2 regions of the Streptomyces hypolithicus genome follow, and region 2 is predicted to be linked to the other one. Evidence: riboswitches for the same ligand, from Rfam matches in the RefSeq annotation. Region 2 holds a riboswitch; the other holds the start of a gene.
The links. A riboswitch is a leader RNA that binds a small molecule or an ion and turns the genes downstream of it on or off. The one in region 2 is predicted to bind glycine.
Positions count from the first base shown of each region.

Region 1 (6,496 bases), 4.1 Mb from region 2:
CGCCTGACCGGCTGGCGCTTCCTGATCCGCAGCGGCGAGGACACCGTGGCTGCCGCCGACACCATGCTCACGCCCGACGGCTGGACTTTCTCCCACTTCTGCGAGGGGCCGTACGTCACCTCCAGCGAACGCGCGCTCCGACAGGCCGAGGCGATGACCGCGTGCTATCAGCCTCGTCTGCTCTCCGTGCCGGAGCTCTACATGCTCACCCTGTGGCTGCACCGCGGCCCCGAAACCGACACCGCCCCGGCGGATGCCGACGTCATGCCCCTCCCGACCGACCTGCTGGTGCCCCTGGCGCCGGCCCCGCCCGGGATCGCCTCCCACCTCCCGCACCGGGTGGCGGATCTGCTGCCCGTCCTGACGCACCGGCTCACCCCCCGGACCGCCCCACCCCTCCTCAGCCAGCCCGCCTGACAACTGCGGAGAGAATGCTCTGCGGCGCCCCCTGCGCGCCGCCCCTGTGCCCCGTGCCCGCCCCGGTCACGGGGCACAGCGCCCCCATCCGGACTAGTCCGTACCGGTCACATCGAACCACCCGAAGGGACACCCCAGTTGAGCTGAACCGTCCGCACGGGTGACACGTCTTTAATCAGTAAGGAGAGCTGCCGTGAAATCCCTGCGGATTGACGCCCGTAGGGCAACACTGGGACCAGACCGATTGATACGGGGGGCGGTCATGAACACCGCATCGAGCCGCAGGACACTCAACACACCGCAGCGAAAGAACCCTTCCATGTGCCAGCACCAGCCAGCCTGCCCGTCCGCCCAATCCGCCGATCGGGAGGCCGCCCATCTCGTGGCGCACCACCCGGAGCAGGGCTGGAGCCTGCTGTGCAACGGAGTTGTCGTCTTCGAGGACACCGGTGAGCTGCTGCCGGACGGGCGCATCATCGCCCCGCACCGCCCGGTGGCCGTGGCCACGGCCGCCTGAGCCGATACGCAGACACGCAGACACGAAAAGGGGCCGGCCCGGAGGAATCCTCCGAACCGGCCCCGACGCTTGTCCGCGTCGCCTGACGCCGCAGCGTCCTTCGCAGGTCAGTTGTCGTACGCGTCCAGCGGCGGGCACGAGCAGACGAGGTTACGGTCACCGAACGCACCGTCGATCCGGCGCACCGGCGGCCAGTACTTGTCCGCGGCCGAGACTCCGGCCGGGAACACCGCCTCCTCGCGGCTGTACGCGTGCTCCCACGCACCACCGAGCGCGGCCGCCGTGTGCGGCGCGTTGCGCAGCGGGTTGTCGTCCGCAGGCCACTCGCCCGAGGCGACCCGCTCGATCTCACCGCGAATGGCGATCATGGTGTCGCAGAAGCGGTCGATCTCGGCGAGGTCCTCGCTCTCCGTCGGCTCGATCATCAGCGTCCCGGCGACCGGGAACGACATGGTGGGCGCGTGGAAGCCGTAGTCGATGAGGCGCTTGGCGATGTCGTCCACGCTGACGCCGGTCGACTTCGCCAGCGGCCGCAGATCGACGATGGCCTCGTGCGCCACCAGCCCGTTCGGACCGGTGTAGAGCACGGGGTAGTGCGGCTCCAGGCGCTTGGCGATGTAGTTCGCCGCGAGGACCGCGACCTGCGTCGCCCGCTTGAGCCCCTCGCCGCCCATCAGGCGTACGTACGCCCACGAGATCGGCAGGATGCCCGCTGAGCCCCACGGCGCGGCCGAGATCGGCCCGACGCCCGTCTCGGGGCCGGCCGACGGCTGGAGCGGGTGGTTGGGCAGGTACGGCGCGAGGTGCGCCCGTACACCGACGGGGCCGACGCCGGGGCCGCCGCCGCCGTGCGGGATGCAGAAGGTCTTGTGCAGGTTCAGGTGGGAGACGTCGCCGCCGAACTTGCCCGGCTTCGCCAGACCCACCAGGGCGTTCAGGTTCGCGCCGTCGACGTAGACCTGGCCTCCGGCCTCGTGCACCGTCGCGCAGATGTCCGCGACGTGTTCCTCGAACACACCGTGCGTGGAGGGGTAGGTGATCATCAGCACCGACAACTCGTCGCGGTGCTGCTCGATCTTGGCGTGCAGGTCCTCGACGTCGACCTCGCCGTCCTCACGGGTCTTGACGACGACGACCTTCATGCCGGCCATGACGGCGCTCGCCGCGTTCGTGCCGTGCGCCGACGACGGGATCAGGCACACCGTGCGCTGCGTGTCGCCGTTGGCGCGGTGGTAGGCCCGTACGGCCAGCAGGCCCGCGAGCTCGCCCTGCGAACCGGCGTTGGGCTGGATCGACACGGCGTCGTAGCCGGTGACCTCGGCGAGGCGCTCCTCCAGCTCGTGGATGAGCGTCAGGTACCCGTGCGCCTGATCGACCGGCGCGAAGGGGTGCACGGCGCCGAACTCCGGCCAGGTGACCGGCTCCATCTCCGTGGTCGCGTTCAGCTTCATCGTGCAGGAGCCGAGCGGGATCATGCCGCGGTCCAGCGCGTAGTCACGGTCGGCGAGTTTGCGCAGGTAGCGCAGCATCGCCGTCTCCGAGCGGTGCTGGTGGAAGACCGGGTGCGTGAGGTAGTCGTCGGTGCGCAGCAGGCCCTCGGGCAGCGCCTCGCCCACCGATGCGTCCAGCGCCTCGATGTCGGCCTCGACGCCGAAGGCGGCCCATACGGCGGCGACCTGTGCGCGGGCTGTCGTCTCGTCGCAGGCGACGGAGACATGGTCGGCGTCGGTCAGACGCAGGTTGACACCGCCCTCACGGGCGGCGGCGACGACCGCGGCCGCCCGGCCCGGGGCCCGTACCGTCAGCGTGTCGAAGTACGCGTCGTGCACGACCTCGGCGCCGCCGGCCCGCAGGCCGGCGGCGAGCAGCGTCGCGTACCTGTGCGTTCGGCGGGCGATGCCGCGCAGCCCGTCCGGGCCGTGGTAGACGGCGTACATCCCGGCCATCACGGCAAGCAGCACCTGCGCGGTGCAGATGTTGCTGGTGGCCTTCTCGCGGCGGATGTGCTGCTCACGCGTCTGCAACGCCAGCCGGTATGCCTTGTCGCCGTCCGCGTCGACCGAGACACCGACGAGCCGCCCGGGCAGGCTGCGCGCGAACTTCTCGCGTACGGCCATGAACCCGGCGTGCGGACCGCCGAACCCCATCGGCACACCGAAACGCTGGGTGGTGCCCACCGCGATGTCCGCGCCCAGCTCGCCGGGCGAGGTCAGCAGGGTCAGGGCCAGCAGGTCGGCGGCCACGGTGACGACCGCTCCGAGCTCGTGCGCCTGCTCCACGACGGGCTTGATGTCGCGCACCGCACCCGAGGCGCCCGGGTACTGGAGCAGCACACCGAAGACGCCACGCTCGGCCGCCTCGGCCGGGATGCCCTGCGACAGGTCGGCGACAACGACCTCGACCCCGGTGGGCTCGGCACGGGTCTCGATGACCGCGACGGTCTGCGGGAGGGTGTCGGAGTCGATCAGGAATACGCCGTTCTTGACCTTGCCGACACGGCGTGAGAGTGCCATCGCCTCGGCGGCGGCGGTGCTCTCGTCCAGCAGCGAGGCGCCCGAGGTCGGCAGTCCGGTCAGCTCGGCGACCATGGTCTGGAAGTTGAGCAGCGCCTCGAGGCGGCCCTGCGAGATCTCCGGCTGGTAGGGCGTGTACGCCGTGTACCAGGCCGGGTTCTCCATGACATTGCGCAGGATCACCGGCGGCGTGAAGGTTCCGTAGTAACCGAGGCCGATCATCGGGGCGAGCACCTGGTTGCGGTCGGCGAGGGTGCGGAGTTCGGCCAGCACCTCGGCCTCCGTGCGGGCGTCCGGCAGGCTGAGCGCCTCGGCGCTTTTGATGACGTCGGGCACCGCGGCCGCGGTCAGCTCGTCGAGCGAGCCGTAACCGACCTGGGCAAGCATCTTGGCCTGAGCCTCGGCATCGGGCCCGATGTGGCGCTGTTCGAAGGGGATGCCACGCTCAAGCTGTTCGAGCGGAATGCGGTTTGCGGTCATCTGCGGAAGGCCTCCTGGTCTGACACGACCTGCGAGGGGCACCACGGCACGGGTGCCCGGACGGCCTCCCCCTCTGTCATCTCAACCTGAGAGCTTCACCGGAAGACCGTCGGGGGTCGTTCCGGCTTTCACCGTCGGTGAGGAAGGGACCCGCGGCGGACTGTGGCCTTTCCCAGCACCTGTCCGTGCGACGCCCGCCCTGCTTTCCAGAGTGACCTCAACCGTGCGGTACGGGGGCCTGAGAGATTCCGGGGAGGATTTGCTCCTTCGGCGCCCCCGGCATGTTCACCGGAGGACTCTCCCGCACGGGGTCAGCAGCCATGAGCCAGCCTACCAGCGAGCCCCGCCGCCGTTCCCTCGAGTGGCCGAGGCCACAGATGTGCACTTTCGTAGTCTGTACGGGGAGCAGCTGCGATCAGTTGGAGGGACCGTGCAGACCGACATCGATCCGCGCAGCCTGATCGGCCGCAAGGCGTTCGACCGCAAGGGCACCAAGATCGGCACAGTGGACGAGGTGTACCTCGACGACGCCACTGGAGTACCCGAGTGGGCAGCCGTACGCACCGGCCTCTTCAGCCGGGACGCCTTCGTTCCCCTGGAGCCCAGCGAGGTCGTGAACGACACTCTGCGGGTCCCCTACGAGCGGGCACTGATCAGGGACGCCCCCGACTTCGGGGTCGGCCGCCATCTCTCCCCCGAGCAGGAACTCCAGCTCTACCACCACTACGGGCTCGATGTCTCCGCACCTCCTGTCCCCGACCGCGACTTCGGCAGGCTGGCCGGCGAGGATTCCGGCTGATCCGCGGCGCCGGCCACCAGCGGAAGTGGATCCGACGGCGCCAGATCCGGGTCGTCCACTGTGAACGTCCGGACGCGCCCGGGCGCCGACGTCGGCTCCTCGAAGCGCACCGTCACCCGCCCGACGCCGCTGCCCTGCACCCACCCCGCCCCGTACTCCGCATGGCACACGTCCTGCCCGGCCCGCCACCGGCGCTCCGGCGGCGGGCCGGGCGCCGCCGCTCCCACTGCCTCCTGGTGCCCGACCGGCCGGGCCGCCCCGGCGTCCTCCGCCGCCCCGGCCTCGTCACGGGCCTGGGCCGACGCGCGCTCACCGGCGGCCTGGGCGAAGAGGTCTTCCTGGGTGAAATCCGCGAGCCCGCTGACGCCCACACCCAGCAGCCGCACACCGCCCGTGGTGTCCACCGACTCCAGGAGGCGTCCGACTGCCTCCCGCACCACAGCGGGGTCGTCGGTGGGCCCGCGCAGCGTCTCGGAGCGGGTGAGGGTGGAGAAGTCGTATCTGCGTACCTTCAGGACCACCGTCCTGCCGGAGCGGCGGGCAGCCCGCAACCGCTGCACGCACCGGTCCGACAGCCGCCCGACCTCGGCCCTGACCCGGACCCTGTCGTGCAGGTCCACCTCGAAGGTGTCCTCGACGGACACCGACTTCGCATCCCGTTCAGCCACCACGGGCCGGTCGTCGTAACCGACCGCCATCCGGTGCAGCGAGAGGCCGTGTGCCTTGCCCAGCAGCCGTATCAGCTCGTCCTCGCCCGCCTCCGCCAGATCGGCGACTGTCGCCATGCCGGCCCGCCGCAGGTGCTCGCCGGTGGCGGGTCCCACTCCGGGCAGGGTACGGACCGGCAGGGGCCCCAGGAGCTCCCGCTCGGTCCCCGGCTCGATGAGCACCAGGCCGTCGGGCTTGGCCTGCTCAGAGGCGATCTTCGCGAGCATCTTGGAGCCCGCGAGCCCGACCGAACCGGTGAGCCCGGTGACCGCCCGGATATCCGCCCGCAGCAGCTCTCCGGCCCGACGGGCCGAGGCCGAGTCGTCCGCCACACCACCCGCCTCCAGGTCGACGAAGGCCTCGTCCAGACTCAGCGGCTCCACCAAGGGAGACAACCGGGCGAGCAGCTCCATGACCTGTTCGCTCACCGACCGGTAGAGCGCGAAGCGAGGCATCAGATACGCCGCGTTGGGACACAATCGCCGGGCCTGCGCCACCGGCATGGCGGAGTGCACCCCGAAAACCCTGGCCTCGTACGAAGCGGTGGCAACGACTCCCCGGGTGCCGATTCCGCCGACCACCACCGGTTTCCCGCGCAGGCTCGGCTTCGACGCCTGCTCCGCGGCTGCGTAGAAGGCATCCATGTCCAGATGCAGGATGGTCGGTTCGGCTCTCACACCACCGATGCTGCCGCACACCACTGACAATCGGCGCCCGGCACGGTGCCGCCGTCGCCGCAGGGCTCAGACGGGGCCTTGTCGTCAGACTGCTTTGTTGCGGCGTCGTGCGAGTTCGTCGGTGGGATTTCGCCCGATCAGGGTCTCGCCGGTGTCGATGCGCTCGCCGTGCAGCTGCGACAGCGCGCTCTCCACGTCCTGCCACACCACGCCCACCGCGATCCCGAAGACGCCCTGGCCGCCCTGGAGCAGTTCGACCACCTCGTTCGGCGACGAGCACTCGTAGACCGTGGCGCCGTCGCTCATGAGCGTCATGCGCTCCAGGTCCTGGAAACCGCGGGCCCGAAGATGCTGGACGGCGGCGCGAATGTTCTGCAGCCCGACA
Region 1 is NZ_CM128811.1:5,542,284-5,548,779, reverse strand. It holds gene ACU6WZ_RS26095 (hypothetical protein) at 1-417, shown strand, start outside; gene ACU6WZ_RS26090 (DUF5999 family protein) at 737-934, shown strand; gene gcvP (aminomethyl-transferring glycine dehydrogenase) at 1,042-3,927, opposite strand; glycine riboswitch at 4,144-4,241, opposite strand; gene ACU6WZ_RS26080 (PRC-barrel domain-containing protein) at 4,358-4,726, shown strand; gene ACU6WZ_RS26075 (DNA polymerase IV) at 4,651-6,111, opposite strand; gene ACU6WZ_RS26070 (MerR family transcriptional regulator) at 6,196-6,496, opposite strand, start outside.
Region 1: another riboswitch for glycine. It lies ahead of gcvP (aminomethyl-transferring glycine dehydrogenase); the one in region 2 lies ahead of gcvT (glycine cleavage system aminomethyltransferase GcvT).

Region 2 (6,496 bases):
GCGGGAAGGCGAGAAGAACATCCATCACCCGGCTGATCGCCGCGTCCACCCAGCCGCCGAAGTATCCGGCGATGACGCCGAAGACCGAGCCGAGCAGCACGGCGAACATCGCCGCGAGGAAAGCGACGAGCAGCGAGATCCGTGCGCCGTAGACGACGCGGCTGAACACGTCGCGCCCGTTGACCGGTTCGACGCCCAGCAGGAACTCCGAACTCATGCCGCCGAAGGAGCCGACGGGCGTGCCGAGCAGCGGGTCGATCTGGTCTTCGTGGAACTCGTTCGGCGGGTGTCCCAGGAGGCTGACGATCAGGGGCGCGAAGATCGCGACCAGGATCAGGAGCACCACGACGACGCCGCCGGCCAGCGCCACCTTGTCGCGCTTGAGCCGCACCCAGGCGATCTCCCAGGGCGAACGGCCTTCGATGGCTTTCGCCGGAACATCGGCCGCGACGTCAACGGCGGCGGTCTCGGCCGCGCTCGTGTCGTGCAGTGGTGCCGTCATCGTGGTGGGGACCCCTCTCGGCTCGACCGACTGTGGTCGGCCCGCGCCCGCCGCTGTAGCGGCTTCTCTCATCGCAGGTGCAGGTGGTGCGGTAGATGCGCAAAGTGCAGAAGGTGCTGAACGTGGTGCAGGTGCTGAACGTGTGCAGGTGCTGCGGGTGCTCAAAAAATGAAGGTGCTCGGACAGCCGCGGTTGGCACGGGGAACGCGGTTCGTGGCGGTCGTACGCCGGACCGGCGTTCCTTGTTGCCGGAGTCTTCAATGAGCTCGCGATCACCCGCCAGACCTGGCGGGGAATGGATGCGCAACCGTGATGTGGCCTGTGGGCTTCCGTTATCCGAACATCTTGATCGGCTCAGCGGACCACAAGCAGCGTTATGCCGCAGACCGGACAAGCCAGCCAACGGCCGTCATGAACCGCCGAATTGGGCTATCGGCACATCTGCCGACGGGTCAGGCCGCGTCGGATCGGGTCAGGTCAGGTCAGGTCAGGTCAGTAGCCGCGGGGCGCCGGATAGCCGTAACCGCCGCCGGGTGCGGCGGTGGAGGGTGCCGCCGGTGCGTGGGCCTCACGGTCGTAGAACGGCCGGGCGTTGGCGCGCAGCCACATGGACACCGGGTCGTACTCGTCGGACATCGCGACGGTGGACACCGGCAGCCCGTCGGGGACCACCCCGATCGACTGCTGCATCATGGCCCGCACGGCGTCGACCGACTGGGGGCTGGTGTCGTACAGATCGAGCCCGACGGCGAGGTACGGCGCGCCGAGCGCCGGCTGCACCCACGCCCGGCGCAGCGCGCGGACCGCCGGCGTACGGTGGGCGTGCTGCGCCAGCCGGGCGTAGAACTGGGGGATCTCGACGGCCGGTTCGGACATGCGCAGCGGTCCGGCCGGCATCCGGTCGAGTCCGGTGGCGATACGCCGCAGATCGAGCCACGGAATGCCGACGCCGCCGCCGGGCGCGTGCGGGTTGAGCCAGATGCCCCAGCGGTCGGGAAACAGCGCCCGCGCGATGTCCTGCCCGGTCACCACGTCGTACGCCCGGCTCCAGCCGCTGGCTGCGAGCTCCTGGGCGGAGGTCACGCACGGGGCGTAGCCGAGGCCGTCGACCTCCATGTTTCCGTACTGCGCGTCGGGGGATCCCGCCTGGCCGTGCCAGAGCAGCATCCAGACGTGGCCGCCGGCCGGGTCGGCGATGGCGCGCAGAAGCGCCTCGTACGCGTCGAAGCGCCCGGGCGTCACCTGGCGCAGCATGTGCTCGACCTGCCCGGCCGCGGCGGTGCCTGACGCGCTCACCCTGGGTTCCGCCCCTCTTCGATCCACGTGCCGGCCCAACCGGCCGGCCCGACCAACCGCCCCCGTGTGGCGAGGTCATCAAACCAGCTTAGACCGGCCGCACTGACACCGTCCTGACGCACACGTCAGGAGTCTGCGCGCTTGGCTGCGCGCTTCGCTGCGCGCGGCCGGTCGGCGCGGGTCAGGCGTGGCGCGTGTAGAACGGCCGTACCCTCTCCAGCATCCAGTCGGCGACCGGGTCCTGGGCGACGTCCAGCAGGACGAGGTTGACCGGCCAGGGCACCTGGACCCGGCCGAGGGCGCGGCCCAGCGCGTCCATCGGGGCGTTGCGGTCGGCGCCCTCCCAGGACGAGAGCTGTACGCCGACGAACAGCGTCGGGGACTCCCCCTCGATGCTCGCGAGCGCCCGCCGGGCGCTCGCCACCACCCGGCTCTCCTCGAACTCCCCCGCTGCGGCAGCGAGGAAGTCGACCGGCTCCTCCTGCCAGTCCGGCTCGAAGAGCCGCACCCGGCCTCCGCTCGCCGGCCCGTCCAGCGGCGTACGGCCGGCCCGGCACAACTCCGCGACGGCGGGCGGCGGCAGCGGCGCACCGACCGCGCCGTCCGGGTTCACGGCGATGCCGAGTTGCGGGGGCAGGCCGCGGGCGAAGTCCCGGGCGGGCGCCACTGTGAAGGACATGTGCGGCCCGGCGCACTGGCGGAGCTGCTGCTCGGAGCTGTACACGGGGACGTACGCCGCGCCGTGGATCTCGACGGTGGGCAGGTCGAGGCTCCGCGACTGGGGGCCGCCGCCGGAGGGCAGCGGCACCCACACCTGGCTGCGTCCCAGCACCTCGACGATGCGGCCGCCGGCGGCCGGGTTGCCGACGGAGGCGGCGAGCACCTCTTCGAGTTCGTTGCCGGGCCAGCCGTTGCCGCCGTGCGGGTGGCCAGGCCCGGGGAATTCTGGGTAATCCACGGGCCCGACCCTAGCGCTGTGCCCCACACCCCGGGGCTGCGCCCCCACACCCCCGGGGCTCCGCCCCGGACCCCGCTCCTCAATCGCCGGAGAGGCTGGCATTTTCCGGACCCGACCGGAAACCTCAGCCCAATCCCCGCGCTACGTCGAAAAGCCGATCGCCGCAAGCGCGCCGGCCGCGTCCCGGTCCAGCAGCACCGCCGCCCCGCACCCCACCGGCAGGACCCCCCGCTCCGCGTCCCGTACGAGCCGCCCCACCGCCCGCCGGTGCCGGGCGAAGGCGTACCCCGAGACCCCGCGTCCCCGCTCCTGCTGCCCAGCCCTGGCCACCTCCGGCGGCACGTCGAGCAGGACCAGGTGCAGCGCGGCCCCACGGCGCCTGGCGTCGCGGGCGAGCCAGTGCCGGACCCAGGCGAGCGTTCCGCAGTCGTGGACGACGACGCTCTCGCCGGAGCGCAGCGCCCTGCGCAGCCCGGCGTAGTGCGCGGCCCGTACGAGAGGCCGGTAGAGGGCGTACGGCAGCAGCCCCGGCATCCGCGCCGCCCACCGCTCCCGCACGTCCTGCGAGTCGATGCGCCGCACGCCCGCCGCCCCGGCCGTACGCCGGATCAGGGTGCTCTTGCCGCTGCCCGGCAGTCCGGACACGACGACCAGGTCCCCGGCCGCGAAGGCCAGGCTCCGCGGCCCGCGCCCCGCACACCCGCGCAGATCCCGCACCACCGGCGCGGCGACGCGCCCGGCGGCCTTGCCGACCGGCGCCTCCCCGGCCGGTACGCACTGCTGCGCCGCCACCGCTCCGTGCGCCGCGCCCGCGCCCGCGGTCGCCGCGTACACACCGGGCTGTTGCACCGTCATCGCTCTCCCCCTGTCGGGTGTCCCCCACCCTTTGCCCGGCCCTTTCCCACGAAGTGTAAAGAAAAGGTAATGCGCCACAAGCTGTTTGTGGATCTCTCCGGCCCTCCTCCGACCTGCCTCCGACCTGCCTCCGACCCTCCTCCGGCCTGACCCCAACCTTCCTCCCGCCCGCCGCCCACCGCCCCGCCGCCCGCCGCCCGCCGACGCGTGCAATGATGTGCGCGCCAACTGCATACCGGCCGCTTGAATCCGCGCGGGAGAGTCCGGAGCACAGCACCATGTGCCCCAGGACGCCGAAGGAGCAAGTTCCTCCCTTGAATCTCTCAGGCCCCGTACCGCGCGGGCGAGGCAGATCTGAAAAGCGGGCCGCTTCGTCGCGGCTCCACCCAAGGTGCAAGCCGGGACTCTCCCGGTGAACCTCTCAGGTTCCGATGACAGATGGGGAGGATTGTCCTCGCCCGTCTTGCCCTGCGCCCTGGGAGCACACCTATGAGCAATGTCCCCCGTCTCACCGCCCTCGATGCGCTGCATCGCTCGCTGGGCGCGACCATGACCGACTTCGCGGGCTGGGACATGCCGCTGCGCTATGCCAGCGAGCGCGACGAGCACAACGCCGTACGCACCCACGCGGGCCTCTTCGACCTCTCCCACATGGGTGAGATCACCGTCACAGGGCCGCAGGCCGTCGCTCTCCTGAACTACGCGCTGGTCGGCAACATCGGCACGGTCGGCCTCGGCCGCGCCCGCTACACCATGATCTGCCAGGAGGACGGCGGAATCCTGGACGACCTGATCGTCTACCGCCTGGACGACACCGAGGCCCCCGAATATCTGGTCGTCGCCAACGCCGGCAACGCCCAGACCGTGCTCGACGCGATCACCGCGCGCGCCGCGGGTTTCGACGCCGTCGTACGGGACGACCGTGACGCGTACGCCCTGATCGCCGTCCAGGGCCCCGAGTCCCCCGGCATCCTGAAGTCCGTCACCGACGCCGACCTCGACGGCCTGAAGTACTACGCGGGCCTGCCCGGCACCGTCGCCGGCGTCCCCGCGCTCATCGCCCGTACCGGCTACACCGGCGAGGACGGCTTCGAGCTCTTCGTCGCCCCTGCCGACGCCGAGACGCTCTGGCAGGCGCTGACGGAGGCCGGCAAGGATGTCGGCCTGGTCCCCGCCGGTCTGTCCTGCCGCGACACGCTGCGCCTGGAGGCGGGCATGCCGCTGTACGGGCACGAGCTGACCACCGCGCTGACACCGTTCGACGCGGGCCTCGGCCGGGTCGTGAAGTTCGAGAAGGACGGCGACTTCGTCGGCCGCGCCGCCCTGGAGGCCGCCGCCGGGCGCGCCGAGAACGCCCCGCCCCGCAAGCTGGTCGGCCTGGTCGCCGAGGGCCGCCGTGTCCCCCGCGCCGGTTTCCCCGTAGTGGCGGACGGCAAGGTGATCGGTGAGGTCACGTCCGGCGCCCCGTCCCCCACCCTCGGCAAGCCGATCGCCATGGCGTACGTCGACGCCGCGCACGCGGCGCCCGGCACGGCGGGTGTGGGCGTCGACATCCGCGGTACGCATGAGCCGTACGAGGTCGTCGCGCTGCCGTTCTACAAGCGCCAGAAGTGACGCCCCGCACACCTCGTACCCGTACACCTGGCACTCGTACACCTTCCCCGTTCACCAGCACTCCCCCGCGTACAGGAGAATTCAGGTCATGAGCAACCCCCAGCAGCTGCGTTACAGCAAGGAGCACGAGTGGCTGTCGACCGCCGAGGACGGCGTCGCGACGGTCGGCATCACGGAGTTCGCGGCCAGCGCGCTCGGTGACATCGTCTACGCCCAGCTCCCGGAGGTCGGCGACACGGTGACCGCGGGCGAGACCTGTGGGGAGCTGGAGTCGACCAAGTCGGTCAGCGACCTGTACTCCCCCGTGACGGGTGAGGTCACCGAGTCCAACCAGAACGTCGTGGACGACCCCGCGCTGGTGAACTCCGCCCCCTTCGAGGGCGGCTGGCTCTTCAAGGTGCGCGTCTCGGAGGAGCCGGCCGACCTGCTCTCCAACGACGAGTACATCGCCCTTACCTCCGGCAACTGAGACCTCGAACGGGACCGTGATGACGCTTCTCAACACTCCCCTGCATGAGCTCGACCCGGACGTCGCCGCCGCCGTCGACGCCGAGCTGCTCCGCCAGCAGTCCACCCTCGAAATGATCGCCTCGGAGAACTTCGCTCCGGTCGCGGTCATGGAGGCCCAGGGCTCCGTCCTCACCAACAAGTACGCCGAGGGTTACCCGGGCCGCCGCTACTACGGCGGCTGCGAGCACGTCGACGTCGTCGAGCAGATCGCGATCGACCGAGTGAAGGCGCTCTTCGGCGCCGAGCACGCGAACGTGCAGCCGCACTCGGGTGCGCAGGCCAACGCCGCCGCGATGTTCGCGCTGCTGAAGCCCGGCGACACGATCATGGGTCTGAACCTCGCGCACGGCGGACACCTGACCCACGGTATGAAGATCAACTTCTCCGGCAAGCTCTACAACGTGGTCCCGTACCACGTCGACGAGGAGTCGGGCGAGGTCGACATGGCCGAGGTGGAGCGCCTCGCCAAGGAGTCGCAGCCGAAGCTGATCATCGCGGGCTGGTCGGCGTACCCGCGTCAGCTGGACTTCGCCGCCTTCCGCAAGATCGCGGACGAGGTCGGCGCGTACCTCATGGTCGACATGGCGCACTTCGCCGGCCTGGTCGCGGCAGGCCTGCACCCCAACCCGGTGCCGCACGCCCATGTCGTCACCACGACCACGCACAAGACCCTCGGCGGTCCGCGCGGCGGAATCATCCTCTCCACCGCCGAACTCGCCAAGAAGATCAACTCGGCGGTCTTCCCCGGTCAGCAGGGCGGC
Region 2 is NZ_CM128811.1:1,462,331-1,468,826, forward strand. It holds gene ACU6WZ_RS06650 (ABC transporter permease) at 1-502, opposite strand, end outside; gene ACU6WZ_RS06655 (enhanced serine sensitivity protein SseB C-terminal domain-containing protein) at 995-1,798, opposite strand; gene ACU6WZ_RS06660 (enhanced serine sensitivity protein SseB) at 1,980-2,756, opposite strand; gene ACU6WZ_RS06665 (AAA family ATPase) at 2,898-3,611, opposite strand; glycine riboswitch at 3,856-3,959, shown strand; glycine riboswitch at 3,960-4,059, shown strand; gene gcvT (glycine cleavage system aminomethyltransferase GcvT) at 4,101-5,225, shown strand; gene gcvH (glycine cleavage system protein GcvH) at 5,314-5,694, shown strand; gene glyA (serine hydroxymethyltransferase) at 5,714-6,496, shown strand, end outside.